DNA from 2 places in the Cupriavidus sp. DL-D2 genome. Region 2 is predicted to be linked to the other one. Evidence: riboswitches for the same ligand, from Rfam matches in the RefSeq annotation. Region 2 holds a riboswitch; the other holds the start of a gene.
What was found. Region 2 has a riboswitch for glycine ahead of ABDB81_RS24335 (D-amino acid dehydrogenase). Riboswitches for the same ligand answer to the same signal wherever they lie in the genome.

Region 1 (11,306 bases), on a different contig from region 2:
GGCGTGGTGCGTGTTGAACACCGGGTGCGTCAGGTAAGCGCTCTGGCGCGAGAGTGCGGCCGGGAAGCCGTCGGCCACCGTTGCTTCTACGTCATCGAACTTCGGCACGGTCTTGCCATGCGCGAAGATTTCCCACAGCGCCACCACGTCATCGCGCGACGCGGTTTCGTCGAACGAGATGCCGATGCGCGTGCCGCCTGCATGACGCAGGTTGATGCCGCGCTGCGTGGCGGACGCGTGGAATGCGTCGGTGTTGAAGCCGGTGTCGAGCGTGATCGTGTCGAAGAACGTCGTGTTCAGCGGCGTGTGGCCGAGTGCCTTGAGGCCGGCAGCCAGCGTGGCGGTCAGGCGATGCACGCGTTGCGCGATGCGCTTGAGACCCTGTGGACCATGGTAGACCGCGTACATCGACGCCATGATGGCCAGCAGTGCCTGCGCCGTGCAGATATTCGACGTGGCCTTCTCGCGGCGGATGTGCTGCTCGCGCGTCTGCAGCGCCAGGCGGTATGCCTTGTTGCCTTGCGCGTCGATGGTCACGCCGACGAGGCGGCCCGGCATCGAACGCTTGAATTCGTCGCGCACGGCCATATAGCCGGCGTGCGGGCCGCCGAAACCGAGCGGCACGCCAAAGCGCTGCGTGTTGCCCACGGCCACGTCCGCGCCCCATTCGCCCGGTGCGGCGAGCAGCGTCAGCGCCAGCAGGTCGGCGGCGGCTACCACGCGCGCGCCGGAGGCATGCACGGCTTCGGCAATCGCGCGGTAGTCGGCCACGTCGCCGTTCACGCCAGGGTACTGCAGCAGCACGCCGAACGCCTCCGCCTTCGCGGCTTCGGCTGCGGGGCCAACCTTGATTTCGATGCCCATCGGCTCGGCGCGGGTGCGTACCACTTCCAGCGTCTGCGGCAGCACGTCGTCGGCCACGAAGAACGTGTTCGATGCATGCTTGTTGACGCGCTGCAGCAGCGTCATGGCTTCGGCGGCGGCGGTGCCTTCGTCCAGCATCGACGCATTGGCGATGTCCATGCCGGTCAGGTCCGTCAGCATCTGCTGGAAGTTCAGCAGGGCTTCGAGACGGCCCTGCGAGATCTCAGGCTGGTACGGGGTGTAGGCGGTGTACCACGCCGGGTTTTCAAACACGTTGCGCAGGATGACCCCGGGCGTGAGCGTGTTGTAGTACCCCTGCCCGATGAAGCTCTTGAGCACGCGGTTCTTGCTGGCCAGGCCGCGCAGCTTGGCCAGCGCGGTTTCCTCGGTCAGCGGGGCGGTGAATTCGCCCAGCGACATGCCATCGCGGCGACGGATGGCGGCAGGCACCACGGCATCGATCAGCGCGGCGGTGCTGTGGAAACCGAGCAGCTTGAGCATGTGCTGCTGTTCGGCGGTATCGGGCCCGATATGGCGGGCGGCGAAGGCGTCGCGCGCCTCCAGTTCGGCCAGCGTGGGCCGTGCAGCTTGGGCGGCAGCGTTCATGGGAAACGGGGCGTTCATGGCAAGGAAATCTCGTGGAGCGCGCGGGGCAGGTGGTCAGCCTGCCGCCACGCGCGGCATCGGACAATCAGCGCGATCAGGCGCCGACGCTGGCCTTGTAGGCGTCGACGTTCATCAGGCCGTTCACATCGTCGCCGTTGGCCGGCTTGATCTTGAACAGCCACGCGTCGAAGGCGTTGGCATTGACCGATTCCGGCGATGCCGAAGCCGCGTCGTTAATGGCGATGACTTCGCCGGCCACCGGGGCGTAGATGTCGGAAGCCGCCTTCACGGACTCCACCACGGCCAGCGCGTCGCCTGCGCCAACCGACTTGCCCACTTCGGGCAGTTCCAGGAAAACGATGTCGCCCAGCGCGTCTTGTGCGTGGTCGGTGATGCCGATGGTCAGCGTGCCGTCGGCTTCGACGCGCACCCATTCGTGCGACTCGGTGTACTTCAGGTCAGCGGGGAAATTCATGAGGGTTCTCCGGGATACAGTGTGTTTCTTGTTTCATTCACCCGCCCGCGGCATGTGGGCTCGAGCGGAACGGGTGGAAGGGCGACCGTTGGTGTGAAGCGGGGGCCGATGCCTCAGCTCACGAGTGCCTTGCCATTGCGCACAAACGGCAGTTTAACCACAGTCGCGGTCAGTTTGCGGTCGCGGATCTCTACCTGGACTTCCGCACCCGGCACGATGTCCTTCGGCAGACTGGCAAAGGCAATGGACTGGGACAGCGACGGGCTGAATGTGCCGCTGGTGATTTCGCCGTCGCCGGATGCGGTGACGACTTTCTGGTGCGCGCGCAGCACGCCGCCCTTGTCGCGCAGGATCAGGCCCAGGAACGCGCGTTTCTGGCCGCCAGCGGTCAGCGCAGCCTTGCCGGTGAAGTCGCGTTCGCTTTGCAGATCGACCGTCCACGACAGCCCGGCGTCGAGCGGCGACGTATGGATGTCCATGTCCTGGCCGTACAGGTTCATGCCGGCTTCCAGGCGCAGGGTGTCGCGTGCGCCCAGGCCGGCAGGCTTCACACCGGCTGCCACGAGTTTTTCCCAGATACCGGCGACGTTCTCGGCCGGCACCACCAGTTCGAAGCCGTCTTCGCCGGTATAGCCCGTGCGCGCCACCATCAGTTCGCCCATGGCCGGGTCCTGCACGACCAGCGCGTTGAATGGCTTGAGGGCATCGGCGGGCTGGGTGGAGGGGAAGGCTGCATAGACTTTGGCGCGTGCGTTCGGACCCTGCACGGCGACGATGGCCAGTGCGCTGGACCCTGCTGGTGCCACGTCACCACGGCGCGGGTTGATAGTCACGCCGCTGCCGGTCTCGCTGTTGCGCGAACGGATCCATTCGATATCGCCGACGGCCGTGCTCGCATTGACCACGAGCCGGAAATAATCCTCGGCAAAGAAGTAGACGATCAGGTCGTCGATGACACCGCCTTTCTCGTCGAGCATGCAGGAATACAGGGCCTTGCCCGGTGTCTGGAGCTTGTCGACGTTGTTGGCCAGCAGGCCGCGCAGGAAGGTGCGGGTGTTCGCGCCATGGAGATCGACCACGCACATGTGCGAGACGTCGAACATGCCGGCGTCCGAGCGGACTGCGTTGTGTTCCTCGATCTGGGAGCCGTAGTTGACCGGCATGTCCCAACCGCCAAAATCGACCATGCGGGCGCCGAGGGCGCGATGAATGGCGTTGAGGGGCGTGGCCTGGAGCGTCATGGATATCCTCGGGCAATTCGAAAACGAAAAAAGGGTCACCCGCCGCATGCCGGCCGCACCAATGTGCAACCAGTCCGCTGCGGCGGATGACCCCTCTGTCCTCGATACCTGAGAGATTACGAAGCCGTGGCTCCGTGCGCCCCTTCGGTGGACATGCTCGCCGGCCTTCCAGCCGCGGCGGATGTCGCTCTCCAGAGTGCGGCATGCATCGTGTGCATGTTGCATGCCGATCCGACCGGTCCATGGTGCCTGAGAGTTTTCGGGTGATTCCCCTTCGGCGGCGCAATGCGTGATGCGCGCTCTCCCGGTCAGATGCGCGTGAATGTACGGGAGCGGTCTGGCTTTGTCAAACCGTCCCGTCGCGCGCTGCGGTCCCCCGTTCGGTCAGCGGTTGTCCTTGGTTACGACATTGCCGATGACGCCACCGGCAGCCGCGCCGCCGATCGTACCCAAGGCGCTGCCGTTGGTCAGCACCGCGCCGCCGAGCGCGCCCGCACCGGCGCCGATGGCGGTATTCCGTTGCTTCGGCGTCATGTCCGCGCAACCGGCAAAGCCGACCAGCGTAGCGCCGATCAGCGCGACTTTCGAGAGCGTGCGAAGGGTGTTCATGATTGGCTCCTTGATTCGAATGGATTCCGATACGTTCCGATATCCGGAAGGTTTGCCGCGCACCGTTGTGACTGCCAACCTGCTCGGCCGTACGGGAGAGAGGCAAACTCCATGCCCCGTCACCAGGCAGGGCCCGCCCGATTTACGATTGTTACCAGCGTGAAACGGGTGCCGTCGGACACCCTCCGACAGGCCCTGTCAGCCACCTTGCCGCGTGGTAGCATCGTCGCCTTCGGCGCGTGGCTGACCGCGTGCCGAGTTCGGCATTTCCGCCCTTCCCGGTTCTCGTCCCCGCTTTCCTCTTCCCGCCCCATGACCCACGGACTCAACGCCGCGCAATCCGAAGCCGTTCGCTATCTGGACGGCCCTTGCCTTGTGCTGGCCGGGGCGGGTTCCGGCAAGACGCGCGTGATCACGCAGAAAATTGCGCATCTGATCGAGGACAAGGGGTTCGAGCCGCGTCACATTGCTGCCGTCACGTTCACGAACAAGGCGGCCAAGGAGATGCAGGAGCGCATCAGCAAGCTCATGGAGGGAAAGACCACGCGCGAAGGGAAGCGTATTCCACTCAAGCAGCTGACCGTTTGTACGTTTCACTCGCTCGGCGTGCAAATTCTGCGCATGGAAGCCGAGCATGTGGGCCTGAAGCCGCAATTCTCGATCATGGATTCGGACGACTGCTTCGGACTCGTGCAGGAGCAGTTGAGTACCACCGACAAGAAACTGATCCGCAGCGTGCAGAACACGATTTCGCTGTGGAAGAACGGCATGGTCGATCCCGAGACCGCGCTCGCGCAGGCCGCCACGGCCGACGAGCACCAGGCCGCCATGGTCTATCGCGCGTACGTGGCGACGCTGCATGCGTACCAGGCGGTGGACTTCGACGATCTGATCCGGCTCCCGGCCGAACTGTTCGCGCGCGATGAAGCCGTGCGTCTGAAATGGCAGAACCGGCTGCGCTACTTCCTCGTGGACGAATACCAGGACACCAACGCGTGCCAGTACCAGTTGCTGAAGCTACTGGCCGGTGGGTCGCATCTGCGCGCGCCGGCGTTCACTGCAGTGGGGGATGACGATCAGGCGATCTATGGCTGGCGCGGCGCCACGCTCGACAACCTGAAGCTGCTGCAGACCGATTTCCCCGACCTCAAGGTCGTGAAGCTCGAACAGAACTACCGCTCGACGGTGCGCATCCTGGAAGCGGCCAACGCGGTCATCGCCAACAATCCGAAACTGTTCGACAAGAAACTGTGGTCGGAGCACGGCATGGGCGACCCCATCGCCGTGCATCCGATGAACGATGAAGAGCACGAGGCCGAGTCCGTAGTGTTCCGGCTGTCGGCACACAAGTTCGAGCGGCGCGCGCAGTTTCGCGACTACGCCATCCTGTATCGCGGCAACCATCAGGCGCGGCTGTTCGAGCAGATCCTGCGGCGCGAGCGCATTCCGTATGTGCTGTCAGGTGGACAGAGTTTCTTCGACAAGGCCGAGATCAAGGACATCTGCGCGTATCTGCGATTGATCGCGAATCCCGATGACGATCCCGCATTCATCCGCGCCATCACTACGCCGCGTCGTGGCGTAGGCAATACCACGCTCGAAGTGCTCGGCACGTTTGCGGGGCAGGCCAAGGTGTCCTTGTTCGAAGCAGCGATGATGGGTGGCATCGAGGGCAAGCTGCAGCCGCGCCAGCTGGAACCGCTGCGGCTGTTCTGCGAATCGATGGTGCGGCTGGCAGATCGTGCTGCAAACGATCCGGCCACGGTGGTGCTCGATGACCTGATGGAAGGCATCCACTACGAGGCGTATCTGTACGACACCTTCGACGAACGTCAGGCGCAATCGCGCTGGACCAATACGCTCGAATTCCTCGACTGGCTCAAGCGCAAGGGCACGCGTCCAGAGGTGGAAGGCGAAGCGACGGGTTTCGATACCGCCGACGGTTTTGCCGACGAGGGCAAGAACCTGCTCGAACTGACGCAGACGGTGGCGCTGATGAGCATGCTCGAAGGCCGCGACGAAGATCCCGACGCTGTTCGGCTCTCCACGCTGCATGCATCGAAGGGACTCGAATATCCGCACGTGTTCCTGGTGGGCGTGGAGGAGGGCATCCTGCCCCATTCGCGCGAGGACGAGGAGATGGGCGACGAGAAGATCGAGGAAGAGCGCCGCCTGATGTACGTCGGCATCACGCGCGCCCAGCGCAGCCTGCAGATCAGCTGGTGCAAGAAGCGCAAGCGTGCGCGCGAAACGTATTCCGTGGAGCCGTCGCGCTTTATCGGTGAGATGAAACTGGAAGAGGCCCCAGCAATCGTGGACGAGACGCCGGCCATGAGTCCGAAGGATCGGCTGGCAGGGTTGAAGGCGCTGCTTGGCAAGCCCGCTGTCACTGGCTGAGCGGGCTGATCGGCATCGCCAAGGCCATCGACATGTCCGGTCGTTGATACAAGGCCGACAAGACGCGGCAGCGAGCCCTCCCTACGATAGCCACCGCGCATGCAACATCTCGGCGTTCCATGCGCGACACCGCGCCCGCCCTTCGGTAGCGGTGTGGCTGGGCACATGCGAGCCCGGCTTCTTCCCTGTTGAACGCTCCCGGCTGCGGCAGCACCGGGGGCGTTTTTTTCTTCGGGGTGGCGCGCGGCGCACGTATCAATCCTGATACAAAACCGGCATCGGATGTAATAGCCTGGCTGGTACATTGGCAACTCTCATCCGGGCCGGCGTCTTCGCGGGTCCGCAAGCCCCCTCCCACCTGCACGTTCGCCATGGATTTTTCTCCCGCCCTGACCACCCGCCTGCTGATCGTTGACGACGATCCCCAGATCCGCACCATGCTTGCCGAGTACCTGGCCACGTTCGGCATGGAAGCCCAGGGCGCGGAGGGTGGCGCCGCCATGCGCACCGCGCTGGCGAACCAGCAGTTCGACCTCGTCATCCTGGACCTGTCGCTGCCGGGCGAGAACGGCCTGACGTTGTGCCGCGAGATTCGCGATACGAGCAATGTGCCGGTGATCATGCTGACGGCGCGCGCCGAACTCGCGGATCGCGTGGTCGGGCTCGAAGTCGGGGCCGACGATTATGTGACCAAGCCGTTCGAAATGCGCGAACTGGTGGCGCGTATTCACACCGTGCTCCGGCGCAGCCGCAGCGAATCGCGGCGGCCCGCACCGGCGTCCACGGGACACGAAATGCGCTTCGGCGTGTGGCGCCTGAACACTACGCTGCGCCAGTTGGTGGATGCGGAGGAAACGGTCGTGCCGCTGTCGAATGCGGAATTCCGGCTGCTGCTGACGTTCATCGAGAATCCGAACCGTGTGCTCGACCGCGAGATGCTGATCAACAACGCGCGCGGCCGCGACCTCGACGTGTTTGATCGCAGCATCGACCTGCTGGTATCGCGCCTGCGCCAGAAGCTGCGCGACGATCCGCGCGACTCGGCGCTGATCCGCACCGTGCGCGGCGAGGGGTATGTCTTCACCGTCAACGTGGAGCATTGAACAGCATGGCCGTGGACCCGACTTCGCCGCCAAATGCCGGCGATGCCACGCCGCCGCGTGCGCGTCGTCGTCGTTTCGATTCGATGTTCCTGCGGGTCTTCTTCGTGATGACCGCGATCATGCTCGGCGTGCATGTGCTGGGCGTCACCGTGATCGAGAGCCTGTTCCCGCGTCCCGGCTCCGAACGCTATATGGAGCGCATGCGTCGCGCAGTGGCCGAGGCGGAAGCCAATGGCACGCTGACGACGGATGGCGTGCCGAAGCATCCGCTCGAAGGCATCTTCGCGCCGCCGGGTGGTCCGGGCTTCCTCGATCACGGTCCGGGTTTCGGTCCGCCGTTCGATCCCCATTTCGGGCCCGGTCCGCAAGGTGGTTTCGGGGGCCGCTTCGGCGGTCCACGCGGCAACGAGCCGTTCGATTTCGATGGGCCGCCATTGCATCTGGACGCATTCCGCACACCCAAGCCGGGCGAGCGCATGCCCGGTCCGCCGCAGGGTTTTCACATTCGCGGTATCTGGCCACCGCATCTTGGCCTGCTGTTCCAGCTCGCCGCGATTTTGATCGCTTCGTGGGTCGGGGCGCGGCTGCTGGCACGACCGGTGCAGCAACTGGCGAGTGGTGCGAATCGGCTGGCGCAGGATGTCCACGCGCCACCGCTCGATGAAGAACGCGGACCCGCCGAAGCACGCGATGCCACGCGCGCGCTGAACCTGATGCAGCAACGCATCCGCACGCAACTGGCCCAGCAATCGCGCTTCCTCGCTGCGGTATCGCACGATTTGCGCACGCCGCTGACGCGCATGAGCCTGCGCATCGAACGCATCGAAAGCAATGACGTGCGATATCGCTTGCGTCAGGATCTGACCGAGATGAACGGGCTGATCGATGCCACGTTGTACTACTTGCGCGAGCGCGATGGTGCGACGGGTCCGCGTCAGCGCGTGGATGTGCAGGCGCTGGTGCAGGCAGTGGTCGACGATGCGCAGGAGATCGGGCAGGACGTGCGACTCTCGGGCGAGGCCGCGCCGATGCTCGCCTATCCCGCAGAACTGCGCCGCGCGGTGGTGAACCTCGTGGAGAATGCGCATCGCTATGGCGGCGCCGCGCATATCGTGCTGGCCGATAGTCCGGAACGGGTCACGATCGACGTGTGCGATAACGGTCCCGGCATTCCACCCGCCGAGTTGTCGCGCGTGCTCGAACCGTTCTATCGCGTGGAATCGTCACGCAGCCGCGCCACGGGCGGCGTGGGCATGGGGCTGTCGATCGCGCACGACATCGTGACCCGCCACGGCGGCGAGTTGAAGTTGTCGAACCGGACCGAAGGCGGCCTGCGTGTCAGCATCACGCTGCCGCGCGTATAACGCAGCAGCGGGAAATCATCAGGCCCGCTGCGGCAGGCCGCTCTTGCCGATGGCCGCGAGTTGCACGTATTGCGAGCCACGCAGCCCGCGCGTGAAATCGAGCGTGAAGTCGCCCACGTCGATACGTGCCTGCAAGGCGCGTCGCAACTCGGCCGGGCCCGGTGCTTTCATACCCGTGGCGGCGCGCGTCAGCCACGCGGCGCCGATGTATCCCGCGAGCGTGGCAGGCGAGGGCGGCTCGTCGAGATACTGCTTCATGCGCGCGACGTGCTCCTTGACCACACGCAGCGTGGATTCCTGCGGCCCCGGCGCGATCTGCGTTACCACCATGCCGCCGGCGTAGCTAGCGCCCAGAATCTCGCGCGCGGATGACGGGCTGACCGCAGACAATCCCACCAGAAAGCCAAACCAGTTCTGCGCGGCGAGCGCGCGGCCAAGGCTGCCGTACGCGAGGGTATCGCCCGCCACGATCACCGCGCCGGGACGTGCGGCGGCGATGCGGCGCGCGCTGTCCTCGATGTTGCTACCCAGCGGCACCGCGCGCGTGGCGATGTCTTTCTCCAGGCGTGCCAGCCACGGCGTACCGGTGCCCAAGGCACCGGCCGCGAAGTCCGGCGACACGGCCAGTGCGATGTTGCGCAATCCGTAACTGTGCAACTGGCGCACGGCGGCATCGACCTCGGCCTGATAGTCGGCGCGTGTGAACCAGATGTTCTCGGCGGTCATGGCCAGTCCGGACAACGGCGCAACGAGTTGCACGCCGCGCCGCGTCAGTTCCGAGGCATTCGCCAGCGATGGCAACAGGGCGTCTCCTGTGCCGAACAGCACGTCCGCACGTTCGTTATCGGCCAATGCCACGGCTTGCGCGATGGCATGGCGCGGATTCGGATCGGCATCCCGGATGACATGCACGATGCGTGGCGCGCCCGGTGTCGCCGCGGCATTGAACGCATCGAACAGGACCTTGGCCCCGGCCAGGTAGTCACGCGCGAGATCGGCCTGCGGTCCGATACGATCGACCAGATGCCCGACCACCAGTTGGCGCCTTGCCACGGGTGTGGCGGGTTGCGCCATTGCATTGGGCAGCAGGGCTGCGGTGGACAACGCGCCAAGTGCGAGTAAGGTGCGACGCCGGCCCGTGATCGCTGGTTCGGGTTCGGGCGGGCGCGACGACATCGACTGCGGCAAGGCTGGGCGCATGGCAGCGGGAGCAAAGGAGAGTGGGGGATGGGCTACGAGACATCGAGGCCGGGGCCGAGACTATCGGCCGTTGATGACGCTTGCGTGACTTTTTCCCGACAGAAGCCCCCACCTATTCGGGGGTGGCCGGCGCAGCAGGTCCGTTGTCTTGATTGGCGTCAAAGTTGATAGGGATTGGCGGGCATAGCATCGGTCGGTTAGCCGTGCCTTTACCGAGAACTCGAAAATGTCCGCCCCCACCTCTGCCTCAAACTCCACCAGTCATTCCAACAGCACGGCCTTCGATCGTCGCGCGCTTGCCGACTTCCGCAGCCTGGCCGGGCGCATCGACGGCAACGGTCCCCGCTATACCTCGTATCCCACCGCTGACCGCTTCCATGCTGAAGTGGGTGACGCTGGCTATCTGCGCGCGCTCGACGCCTGCCGCGCCGATGCTCCCGCGCCGTTGTCGCTATATCTGCACATCCCGTTCTGCGAGAACATCTGCTACTACTGCGGCTGCAACAAGATCATCACGAAGGATCACAGCCGCAGCGCACGCTACGTGGACTACCTGGCGCGCGAGATGGCGATGGTGGCGGCACATCTCGGCGAACGACGCGGGGTGATGCAGTCGCACTGGGGCGGCGGCACGCCGACCTTCCTCGATCCTGCCGAAATGCGCGCCGTGATGGCTGCCTTGCATCGACACTTCGAACTGCTGCCCGAAGGCGAGCACTCGATCGAAATCGATCCGCGCCGTGTGACAGACGACCGCATGGCGCTGCTCGCGGAACTGGGGTTCAACCGCATCAGTCTTGGGGTGCAGGATTTCGATCCCGAAGTGCAGCAGGCCATCCATCGGGTGCAGTCTTTCGAGGAAACGCGCGATGTGGTGCTGGCGGCGCGGCGGTTGGGATTCCAGTCTGTCAGCATGGACCTGATCTATGGGCTGCCACACCAGACCACCGCGCGCTTCAACGCCACGGTGGATCGCACCCTCGAGCTGCGCCCCGACCGGCTGTCCGTTTACAGCTACGCGCATCTGCCACATGTATTCAAACCGCAACGCCGTATTGACCAAAATGCACTGCCGCCAGCCGGCGAAAAGCTCGATATCCTCGTCTCGACCATCGAACTCCTGACCGCAGCCGGCTACGTCTATATCGGCATGGACCATTTCGCGTTGCCCGGAGATGACCTCGCCGTCGCGCAGCGGGAAGGGCGGCTGCAGCGCAATTTCCAGGGCTACGCCACGCACGCGGGCTATGACCAGCTTGGGCTCGGTGTGTCGGCCATCGGTGCGGTGGCGGGGCACTACGTGCAGAATGCCCGGACCACCGACGACTACTACGCCGCGCTGGACGCGGGCCGCCTGCCGATCGTGCGCGGCTTCGAGACGTCGGCCGAGGACCATCTGCGCCGCAAGATCATCGGCGCGCTGATGTGCAACGGCACGCTCGACATT
Region 2 (11,306 bases):
GGTGTTCGACGCCTACTGGAACAGCGAGAACGCCTATCCGATCGGCACGCTGCTCAAGGACAACAAGGAGGCGCCGGCGGAGTTGCGCGCGTTCCGCAAGCAGATCGAAGCCAAGGGCGACATGGCCAAGGCCAGTCCGCTGGTGCAGGAACTGGTGGACAAGGGCCTGGCGCGCGGTATCGAGATGGGCCACCTGCCGGGCTTTATCGGTGGGGCCCGTGTGATTTCCGACAAGCCCGACAAGGTGGAGGACGATCCCGACGATCCGTCCACGCATGCCATTCCCCAGTTGCGCGCGCTGATGGAAAAGGCCGAGCGCGAACTGGTGCTGGTATCACCGTACTTCGTGCCCGACGAAGAGAACCAGAAATGGCTGGCCGGCATCGCCAAACGCGGCGTGATCGTCAAGGTACTGACCAACTCGTTTGCCGCCACCGACGTGGCCGCCGTGCATGCTGGCTACGCGCCGACGCGCAAGGCGATGCTGCAGGCGGGTGTGGAACTCTATGAACTGAAACCCACGGCCAATGCGGATCTGGCGAAGAGCCGCACGCGCAAGAGCCGGATGTTTGCCTCGAGCCGGGCGAGTCTGCATGCCAAGGCCTATGTGGTGGACCGGCACCTGCTGTTCATCGGATCGCTGAACCTGGACCCGCGCTCCATCAAGCTCAATACGGAGATGGGTGTGGTGCTCGACAGCGTGCCGATGGCCACGCAACTGGTGGAGGGCATGGAGAAGGATTTGATGCAGATAGCCTGGCGCGTGCAACTGAAGAAAGGCGAGAACGGCGCCGAATCGCTGACGTGGACCACCATCGAGAACGGCAAGGAAGTGGTGTCCGACAGCGAGCCCGATATGAACGTGTGGCAGCACATGGGCATTGGCATCCTGCGGGTGCTGCCGGTGGAGGATCAGTTGTAGCCGCTACGCCTCGGGAGGCGCTCCCGTCGCCGCAGGCTTGAGCAGCGTCAGCAGGAATTCCTGCAATGTCGAGAGTTCCGTCGCCACCCCCGCCGGAAACCCTTGCCGGCCACCGCGCCGGTCGATCAGCAGTTCAGTGAGCAACGCGGACACCGACGCCGCATTGCCCAGCGCGGCCATCTGGTTGGCGATGCGCGGATACGTATGGAACAACTCCAGCGGACGCACCTCGCGCGGCAGGTAGGCCAGCCATTTGAGAGCGGCAGGGCTCAGCGCCAGCTTGGCGGCATCGGGTGTCTCGCGCAGCGCGCTCCAGTCCACCTGGGCCGCGACTGCCGCTGCAGAGGGCTCGCCGTCGAGGACTTTCTTGGCCTCTTCGACACTCACGAATTCGAACGACAAGGGATCCATGGCTGGTACTCGTGGAAGACAGATTTCACGGCGACGCCCATGTTAACGGACGGCCTGAGGCAATCCTGAGCGTTTTCTTCGGATGCCGTGCGCGAATGTCATGGGTGGATGCGCCATTGTTCATGGCAAGCGGTTTCGCGTGGCCCGAGACTGCAAAGGTGACAAGGACAAACGGGCAAGGAGCCTGCCATGACCTGGAACCTCTTGATCGATTCGGACTGCATCCCCGTGGCGTTGCGGGCCGGTGCGCGGCTGGCCTGCCAGGCCGGCAGCCTGTGGGTGACGGTGGAGCACGCGCAGGCCAGGCGCTCGGAAGACATCGTGTTGCTGCCGGGGCAAAGCCACTGCGTGACGGAAACTGCCACCTATTTTCTGAGCGCGCTGCGGGGCGCAGGCGCCGTGCAATGCCGCATCACCGCGCCGCAAGATGCCCGGCTGGCGCTGCGCCTGGCCTGACGCGTGCCGCTTCCTCCCGAATCCATTCCGCCACATGCAGCACGTCTTGGCGTGGCTGTTCGGTGGCGTGGATCAGCCAGTAGGCATTGGGACTGGGCATGGCCGCGCCCGCCGTGGTCAGCACCTGCAACTGACCGCCTGCGAGCAGTGGCTCGATCAGTTCCAGGCGTCCCAGCGCCACGCCCTGGCCAGCCAGCGCCGCCTGGATGACCTGGTCGTACTGGTTGAAGCGCAGCATGCCGCGGCGGTTGGCTTGCCGGTAGCCCTGCGCGCCGAGCCAGTTGCGCCAGCCCAGCCACGGTCGTGGATCGTCAAGTTCGAGCAAGGGCAGGCCCGCGAGCGTATCGGCCGAGAGCACGGCCGGAATGCCCAGCGTGGCATTGGCAACAGGCGCGATGGTCTCGTCGAAGAGGCGGATTGCATGCGGCGGCGCGGCCGATGCCGGGCAGTAGCGGATGGCCAGGTCGATACCGTCCGCCCGCAGATCGCTGATCGCGTTGATGGCCGACAGTCGCACATCGAGTTGCGGAAATTGCCGCTGCAGGCTGCCGAGCCTCGGCAGCAGCCAGAGTCCCGCCACGCCGATGCTGGCCGTCACGGTAACGGGCTGCCGCCCCTCGCGTTTGCGGATTTCCCCGGCCACGTCCTGCAGTTGCTGCACCGCGCCATCGGCACTGCGGAACAGGCGCTCGCCCTCCGGGGTGAAGGCCACGCCCCGATGCTGGCGCACGAACAGGCGCACTTGCAGATGGTCTTCCAGCGCGCGGATCTGGCGGCTCATGGCAGATTGGGTCAGGCACAGGTCGTCGGCCGCCTGGGTGATGCTCATGCGCCGGCCCACGGCCACAAAGCCCTTCAAGAGATCGAGTGGAAACAGGCGGACGAGCGGAACGGACATGGTGACGGGGGCGCATCAGAGAATCGATGCGTGGGATTACAGCACGGAACCGGATCGTCAGCCATGCGTGATGGGAATGTCTGGAGGGTCGAAAACTCGTTTGAATCCGCGCCACCTTTCGCCTGAAATATGGCCATTGCCATCGCTTCACCGCAGGAACTCCGCCATGCATGCCAAGACTGCCAGACCCAACTCACTCGCTGCCGCCGAAGCGCCGTGGTGGCGCGCCACCGGATTCCTGCTGCTGGCGGCGGGGCTCGTGCTGGGCCTGTCGCTGGGCGTGCGCCACGTGCAGGGGTTGTTCCTGCTGCCGATCGTCGCCGAGCGGGGATGGACACGCGACACGGTGGCCTTCGCCATGGCCGTGCAGAACCTGGTCTGGGGTCTCTCGCAGCCTTTCATGGGCATGGTGGCGGACCGGCTCGGCTCGTGGAAGGCGATGCTGGCCGGCGTGGTGCTTTATGGCATCGGCCTGGCAGGCATGGCACTCGCGCCTTCCACGACCGGCTTTGTGGCGATGGCCGGCGTGTGCATCGGCATCGCGCAATCCGGCACCACGTTCGGCGTGGTCTATGGCGCGCTGAGCCGCATGACGCCGCCCACGCAGCGCAGCCGCATGCTCGGCATCGCCGGTGCGCTGGGCGGCGTTGGCCAGTTCCTGATGGTGCCCATTGCGCAGGCATTGCTATCGGGCGTGGGATGGCAGCAGGCGCTGCTGGTGTTCGCCGTAGTGATGGCGGTACTGCTGCCCTTTGCGTTGCCGTTTCGGGATCGCCCGGTGCAGCCAGCGAGCGGCGCTATCGATGCCGAAGGGGACGAGCAGCCCATGGGCGCGGCCATCCGCGAAGCGTTCGGCCATTCCGGTTTCTGGCTGCTGAACCTAGGATTTCTCGCTTGCGGGTTTCAACTCGCCTTCATCGCGAACCATCTGCCGGCCTACCTGCGCGACAAGGGCATGGCGCCGGACAGCGCGATGGTGGCGCTGGCGCTGATTGCGCTGGCCAATATTTTCGGCACCTATTGCTTCGGCTGGCTGGGCGGACGGCATACGCGCAAATACCTGCTGGCCGGCATCTATCTGGCGCGTACCTCGGCCATGGCGTTGTTCGTATTGCTGCCGTTGAGCGCATGGACGCTCTATGGCTTTGCAGCCGTGATGGGATTCCTGTGGCTGGGCACCGTGCCGTTGACCAGCGGCATCGTCTCGCAGGTGTTCGGCGTGCGATACATCACCACGCTGTTCGGCTTCGTGTTCTTCGGGCATCAGTTAGGGTCGTTCCTGGGCGTGTGGCTGGGCGGGCTGGTATTCGAGCTGACGCATTCCTATGATCCAGTGTGGATGGGCGCGATGGCGCTGGGGGTGGTGGCCGCCGCGCTGCACTGGCCCATCGACGATCGCGAAGTGGTGCGCGCGCCGTGGCAGGCGGCGCGGACCTGACGCGCGCTGCGTGCATCGGCATGGCTGCTGCGAGTGGTGTAAGCTCCGCGCGAGGGCGCCGTCTGCGGACGGCGCGAACCTGCTCGAACCTGCCCGGATACGGATACGGAGGCCCCGCCATGCTCAATCGATTCTTTGCCTGGACAGGCGCCATCGCCGTGGCCATTGCGATGAGTGCCTGCGCCACGCTGCAGCCTGAAGAGACCGGCAAGAAACTGATCGGCAGCCCGCAGGCTACCGTGCGCGATACCTTCGGCGCTCCCACCGAGACATTCCAGCTGGCGGACGGCACGCAACGCTGGATCTATTCGAAGCAGCCGTACGGCTTCGATATCTACGCTGCCGATTTCGATGCGAGCGGCCGGCTGACGAACTATCGCCAGATGCTGACGGAAGCCGAGATCTACACCGCGCGTCCCGGCGTCTGGACCAAGAAAGATGCGCTGGAACGCTGGGGCACGCCGAAGGAGCCGATCCAGTACTACGCGCTGATGAAACGCGAGGCGTGGTCGTACCGCATGTACCTGCCCGGCTATGTGCCGGCCCATTTCAGCATCTACTTCGACGACAACGGCGTACTGGATCGCACGATGATCATTCAGGATGCTCGCGGCAGCGATCGCAGCAAGCGCTGATCGGGCGTTGGGTTAGCGACGCGTTCACAGCTTTTGCAATGCGGCCAGCCGGAAGATGGTTTCCCACCGGCTGGCCGCATTGCGATCCGGCACCGGAATCGCCCACTCGGCTTGCTTGTGGTGGTGCAATGCCAGCACGATGTACCAGCGCCCCTCGCGCGCCTCGGGTCTCGAATTGGCGATATCGGCAAAGATCAGCACCTCGCGCTGGCCGTTCATCTCGATCACGGCGTTCTTGCGCTCCGCATCCACCTTCAGCGTTCCCCAGTCTCCTGCCAGCGTCAGCACGCGCTCGCCGCCGACGCGCTTGCCGTGAATCGCACGGTAGCGGCGCAGCCATGCCAGGAACAGTGCGGTGAGTGCAGCCAATATGGCGATTACCGCGGCTGCACCGGCCACGATGCCAAAGGCGCCAGCTACGTTCTGGTAAAGGCGGACCAGGCCGTAGATAAAGGCGACGAGAATCGCCAGTCCGAGAAGAATGATGGGCACGTCGAGTTCCAGATGGGTGCGTTGAGGCGCGGCGGAGATGGGACTGCGCGGGCCTATAATGGTTCGCCCCGCCGTTGCCGGCGAGGTTTCGACATCGGCCCCGTCACGCTTTCATGCCATCGTATCCTCTCGTCCTTTGCCTGACCATTGCCGTTGTCTGCAGTGTGGGCATGGCCATTGCCGCCTGGCCGCGGCGCGACGATCCCACGGTCCGCGCGTTCCTGGTGCTCGCTGGCGGCGTGGCGATCTGGAGCGGAGGCCGGCTGCTGGAAATCAGCGAAACCGGATTGGCCGGACGCATCTTCTGGGCCAAGTTCCAATATGCGGGGATCGTCGCGGTGCCCATCGGCTGGCTCGTGGCGATGATCCACCTGAGCCGTCCACGCTTTGTCGTGCCGTGGTCGATGCTCGGCGTGCCGGTGTTTGCCGCGCTGCTGACGCTGGCGCTGGTCTTCACCAACGAGCGGCACGGGCTGATCTGGACGTCGATCGAACTGATGCCGCCCGGCGTGTCGCCCGGTGCGGTATTCCATCACGGCATCGGCTACACGCTGGTGGCCGCATGGACTTACGGCATGCTGGGCCTGAGCATGTACTTCCTGGCCACGGCGCGCGTGCCCAATGCCGCATTGTCCGTGCGCGGCCGCAACGTGCTGATGGGCGGCCTGTTCCTGCCGCTGCTCACACACATCGCCTACTTGTATCGCTGGACCGGTCCGCTCGGCGGTGACCTCACGCCGGCCACGTTCTCGCTGATGACGGTGCTGGTCTGGATCTGCGCCTTGCGCACGCATCTGGAAGACATCGGCCACTATGCGCGGCTGCGCGTCTTCGACACGATCCGCGAAGGCTGTGTGGTGATCGGCGCCGATGGCCGTATCGCCGAATGCAATCCTGCAGCCATGCGGCTATTGCCCGAGATGCGGCGCGGCCAGTTGCCACCCACGCAGTGGAACGCGGTGCTGGACGCGCCTGGCGAAACGCCCCACTACATCCCGGAGGGTGCCCAGTTCGAGTTGTCGGTAGAGCCGGTCGTCCGCATGGACGGCAAGACCATCGGCAGGCTGGTGTTCCTGCACGATATCAGCCGCTATCAATCGCGTGAGCTGGCGCTGACGACGCAACTGTCGCGCGTGCAGGCGGACCTCGACATCGATGCACTGACGGGCATCCCGAACCGGCGGTTTTTCCAGCGCGAGTCTCTGGCAGCCGTCACCCGCGCGTACGAACGTGGCCAGGAACTCGGGTTGCTTATTCTCGATGTGGACTTGTTCAAGCAGTTCAACGATCAGTATGGGCATCCCGTGGGCGACGAATGCCTGCGGCAGGTGGCATCGGCACTGAACGGCGTGCTGCGCGACGACCAGTTCTGCGCGCGCCTGGGCGGCGAGGAGTTCGCCGTGGTGCTGCCGAATTCGAACGTGGACGAGACACGCAGTGTTGCCCGCGGGCTGGTGGCATCGGTGCGAGACCTTGGCATTCCGCACAACGGCACGCCAGTGCAGCCCTTCGTGACGATCAGTGTGGGCGCCGTCTGCACACTGCCGGAGGCGCCTCGCCTGGAGCCACTGCTGCACCGCGCCGACAGCGCGATGTACCGCGCCAAGCGCGCGGGGCGTAACCGGTATGTGCTCGACGGCAGCCTGTCCCTCGGCGTGCAAAACACCGGATTGTGACCATCGCGCGAAAAGGGCTTGCAAATTGCCAAGTCTTCTGTAGAATTCGCGGCTCGCATCGACGCAGCAATGCAGCGATACGAAGCCCAGATGGCGGAATTGGTAGACGCACTAGGTTCAGGTCCTAGCGGTGGCAACACTGTGGAGGTTCGAGTCCTCTTCTGGGCACCAATTCAGAAAACCCCCTGTTCGCAAGAGCAGGGGGTTTTTCCGTTTACGCGATTCAATTTCCTTCGGTGGTCTCCCCTCTCCCATGAAATGGGAGAGGGGCGGGGGAGAGGGCCGGAGGCTCTGCTTGCCGACCACGTAGCAATTTGTACCTCCAGCCCTCTCCCCCAACCCCTCTCCCGCCATGCGGGAGAGGGGAGCACACCATCAGGCGATTCAGGCAACCGCACTACCCCCCACCTCGCCTCCAGCCACTACCACCTCAGCCCCAGCCCCCCGCACCACATCTCCCACCATCTCGGCGGTCACCGCTGACAGCGTCCATCCCAGATGCCCATGCCCCGTGTTGTAAAACACATTGGCCGCATGACCCCTGCCCACGCGCGGCATCATGTTCGGCATCATCGGGCGCAGCCCGGCCCAGGGCACGACGCTGCGTGTGCTCACCGCAGGAAAACATGCGTGCACCCAGTCGATCAGCGGACGAATGCGATCGGCGCGGATATCGCGATTGATGCCATTGAACTCCGCCGTGCCCGCCACCCGAAAACGATCGACACCCAGCCGGCTAGTGACCAGTTTGGTTTCATCATCGAGCAGGCTCACAACAGGCGCGCCGGCCTGGCTCTCGGCATCGTTCAGGTTGACCGTGATCGAGTAACCCTTCACCGGATAGATGTTGACGCGATCGCCAAGCTGCTGCGCAAAGGTGCGGCTCGCCACGCCAGCGCACACCACGATGCCGTCGAACTCGCGCGATGAGGGTAGACCGTCTTCGGCGGATACCACGGTGACGCGTCGGCCTGTGGTCGATAGCGTGCGCACGTCCTGGTTGTATAGCGTCGTCACGCCCAGCCGCTGCACGGCCGCCGCGAGCCCACTGGTGAACTTGTGGATATCGCCGGTGGCATCGCTCTCGGTGTAGTACCCACCGTAGAACTTGCCGGCCAGCGTCGGCTCGATATCGCGCATCTCCGCAGGCGTGACCGCGCGCCGCTCCAGTCCGCCTTCGGCCAGCAGCGTCGACACGCGCCCGGCATGATCGAACCCCGACTTGTTGCGATAGATATGCAGGATGCCGCGCCGCTTCAGATCGAAATCGATACCTTCCGCATCCGCCCAGGCAAACAGGTGCTGGCGTGCGGCAATGGCAAGCCGCGCCGTCTCCACGGTGTTGCTGCGATAGTGCGGCATCGACGCGAAGAACTCGGCGAACCAGCTCAACTTGTGCCACGTAGGGCGCGGGTTGACCAGCAGCGGCGCATCGTTGCGGAGCATCCACTTCACACCCTTAACGAGCGTGGACCAGTGCGTCCAGACTTCGGCGTTCGATGCCGATAGCTGTCCGCCGTTGGCGAACGATGTCTCCATGGCCGCATAGCGATGGCGTTCGAAGAGCGTGACGGAGAATCCGCGCTTGGCGAGGGCGTAAGCGGTCGTGACGCCGGTAATACCGCCGCCGATCACTGCAATGGTTTTCATGAGAAGGTCGCGAGGACGTCAAGGGATGGCAGTCCACCGCGCCCCATGCGCGGATAGACGCCCCCTCTGTCCTTGACCTGAGAGATTCGCGCGGCGCCGGTCGCGGAGGACGGCACACATCGCTTGCTCCTTCGGTACCAGCGGCCGACGTGAGAGCCGTGGTTCTTCAGAGTGCATTGGCGATATCGGTCCTTTTGCCTGAGAGTTTCCGGGGCGGTTGCTCCTTCGGCGCCGTGCTGCCTGTCGGATCGAGTCGGACTGGCACGGGCTCTCCCGATATCACGGGACAACGTGAGGCACTATGCCACAGGTTTTAAGATTTCGGCTATGTCCATTGAGCGATATCAACGATCCGACGCGCGACGCTTGCGGCCGGTGAGCATCGCCGCTATGAGGTTCTCACGCAGCTTGAGGCTCATGGCGATGGCCGCGATTACGTGGACGACGACCAGCCCGAGCAGCGTGTTCGACATCCATCGATGGATGTCGATGGGCCAGTCCTCGCCCCAGAACGGATCGAGCCGGGACATCCATCCCGTGACGGCGAGGCCAAGGATCAGCGCCCACATGGCGAGCATCATCACGGCGCCGAGCGGCGTGTGGCTGAGATGGCGCGGCGCGCGGCCACGCAGCAATGCCCGGGCATAGAGCAGCACGCCAGCCGGACGCGGCAGCCAGGCGCCAAAGCGCGCGTGCTCGGTGCCGACAAATCCCCAGAGAATCCGAAACAGTACCAATCCGGCTGCCACATAGCCCAGCACACGGTGCAGGCGGTCGCCGGAGTCATCGAAGATATCGAACAGGACGATGGCCGCCACGCTCCAGTGCGTGAAGCGGACGGCCAGATCCCATACGGCGAGCGTATCGGACCGCGCCATGCGATCCGCCGGCGTAGACATGCTTACTTCTCGATTTCCGATTTCACGATGTCGAGCGTCTTCGTGTCGAAATAAATCTCGGCCTTCTTGCCGTCCTTGGTGGTGCCGTAGATCTCGTAGCAGTTGCCGTCTACCTTGAACTTCTTGATGTTGTAGCCCTGGGCCGCGATCTTGGCCTTGGCGTCAGCCTCGGGCATCCATTCGGCCTTGGGGTGCTTGGCGCAGTTGGCGCCAGCGAACGCTGCCGAGGAGAACAGGCCAGCGAGGGCAAAGGCTGCGAACTTGTACATGAATGACTCCTCCGATTTACCCATTCGGGCGATGTCTCGCATCGTATTCCGGAATGAGACACGTTTCATGTCATCGCTTTCCCGGTGGACGGCATGCGCCGAGTACATCGCTCGCTACTGTGAATGTCACCCCGATGTCATCGTCCCGCAATGTCCACACTAAGAGCGTGGACTTCATCATTGTTCGTAGTGTGGGACAATCGCCCGCCGGGCTAGGGTTTTCCCGGAGAAATACTACGAATAAGGTGTCAGATGAAAACGAGCGACTGGAAGGACTGGGAAATCTTCTGCCGAGTGGTGGAAGGCGGCGGCTTCACACAGGGTGCGGAGCTGGCTGAAGTCCCCAAGTCGTCGGCCAGTGCCGCGGTGGCGCGGCTGGAAGGCCAACTCGGCGCACGCCTGTTCGAGCGCACCACGCGCCGTGTGCGTGTGACGCAGCGCGGGCAGCAGCTCTATGAACGTGTCGCGCCGCTGTTCGGTGCGCTGCGCGAGATCAGTGCCGAAGCCGCCTCGTTCAGCGACGAAGTCAGCGGCACTATCCGGATTGCCACGCCGTACGAAGTGGGTTCGCAGCATCTGTCGCCCACGCTGAACCGGCTGCTGAAGCAGCATCCGTCGCTGCGCGTGCAGTTGGACGTCAGTTGGGACCAGCCCGATCTGGTTCGCCATGGCTATGACCTGGCTTTCGTGATGACCGACACGAACCTGCACGACAGTTCGTTTGCCAGCAAGCGCGTGGTGTTGATCGACCGCGCGTTTTACGCCGCGCCGTCGCTGATCCGCGAACGGGGTTTGCCGCGGACGCCGCAGGACCTGCAGGGCTGGCCGACTGTGGGGAATCTCGATGACACGCACTGGGAGTTTCTGCGCGACCGCGTGGAAACATTCTCGATGGATGTGGTGCCGCGTATCTGCACGCATAACGCGGAAGTCCGGCTCAAGGCCGCCGTCGACGGACTCGGCGTAACGCGACTCTCGCCGCGTTTCGTGCACGAGCAATTGCTGCAGGGGCAACTGGTGCGCGTGCTGCCTGCCTATGCGTCGTCGCCGTTGAAGGTGTACGTGCTGATGCCGGCGCGCAAGCTCATGCCAGCCAGTGTGCGGGCGTTCCTCAACGCGCTGGAGGAAACGCTGGGCGTACCGGAAGCGGCCCGCCGCCCTGTGCTGCGATCGGATGCCGCAGCGGCAGAATCGGCGGAGCCCATGCTGCTGGCGGAAGCCGGCGCAAATGCGGCCCCCGCCGTCTTGACGCTGGGCTAACGCGAGGGACTGGCGCTCGCTACACCCTTAGTAAGGCTGGTCGCCGGTGCGCACGTCCAGTGCGAGCGTTTCGGCGATCTCCAGCATCTCGTCGTCGTCTTCGCTGCGGGTGATAAACCCGGCGTACGCGTCGCCGCCGGTGTCCCAGTTCCACAGCGTGTAGCCGGCCACGCGCAATTGATCGGTCACCAGTTCCATCAGTTCAGGCACGCTCGTGCCCTCCAGGAAGTCCTCGTCCTCGGTATCGTCGGTGCCCCAGTTGATTTCCAGGTCCATGCGCTCGCACAACTGGTTCAGGCA

Region 1: linked by a shared signal. The riboswitch ahead of gcvT (glycine cleavage system aminomethyltransferase GcvT) and the one ahead of ABDB81_RS24335 (D-amino acid dehydrogenase) in region 2 are both predicted to bind glycine.

The regions. Positions count from the first base shown of each region.
Region 1 covers NZ_JBDKXK010000036.1:46,627-57,932, forward strand. The annotation lists gene gcvP (aminomethyl-transferring glycine dehydrogenase) at 1-1,488, opposite strand, end outside; gene gcvH (glycine cleavage system protein GcvH) at 1,565-1,945, opposite strand; gene gcvT (glycine cleavage system aminomethyltransferase GcvT) at 2,059-3,186, opposite strand; glycine riboswitch at 3,272-3,391, opposite strand; glycine riboswitch at 3,413-3,503, opposite strand; gene ABDB81_RS19205 (glycine zipper 2TM domain-containing protein) at 3,571-3,795, opposite strand; gene ABDB81_RS19210 (UvrD-helicase domain-containing protein) at 4,108-6,192, shown strand; gene ABDB81_RS19215 (response regulator transcription factor) at 6,564-7,295, shown strand; gene ABDB81_RS19220 (ATP-binding protein) at 7,301-8,659, shown strand; gene ABDB81_RS19225 (ABC transporter substrate-binding protein) at 8,678-9,835, opposite strand; gene hemN (oxygen-independent coproporphyrinogen III oxidase) at 10,086-11,306, shown strand, end outside.
Region 2 covers NZ_JBDKXK010000059.1:44,545-55,850, reverse strand. The annotation lists gene ABDB81_RS24380 (phospholipase D family protein) at 1-922, shown strand, start outside; gene ABDB81_RS24375 (hypothetical protein) at 926-1,333, opposite strand; gene ABDB81_RS24370 (DUF2917 domain-containing protein) at 1,523-1,789, shown strand; gene ABDB81_RS24365 (LysR substrate-binding domain-containing protein) at 1,746-2,687, opposite strand; gene ABDB81_RS24360 (MFS transporter) at 2,854-4,125, shown strand; gene ABDB81_RS24355 (hypothetical protein) at 4,245-4,760, shown strand; gene ABDB81_RS24350 (hypothetical protein) at 4,785-5,252, opposite strand; gene ABDB81_RS24345 (diguanylate cyclase) at 5,366-6,928, shown strand; tRNA gene ABDB81_RS24340 (tRNA-Leu) at 7,013-7,099, shown strand; gene ABDB81_RS24335 (D-amino acid dehydrogenase) at 7,313-8,578, opposite strand; glycine riboswitch at 8,755-8,864, opposite strand; gene ABDB81_RS24330 (cytochrome b/b6 domain-containing protein) at 8,923-9,456, opposite strand; gene ABDB81_RS24325 (PepSY domain-containing protein) at 9,480-9,746, opposite strand; gene ABDB81_RS24320 (LysR family transcriptional regulator) at 9,999-11,006, shown strand; gene ABDB81_RS24315 (hypothetical protein) at 11,034-11,306, opposite strand, start outside.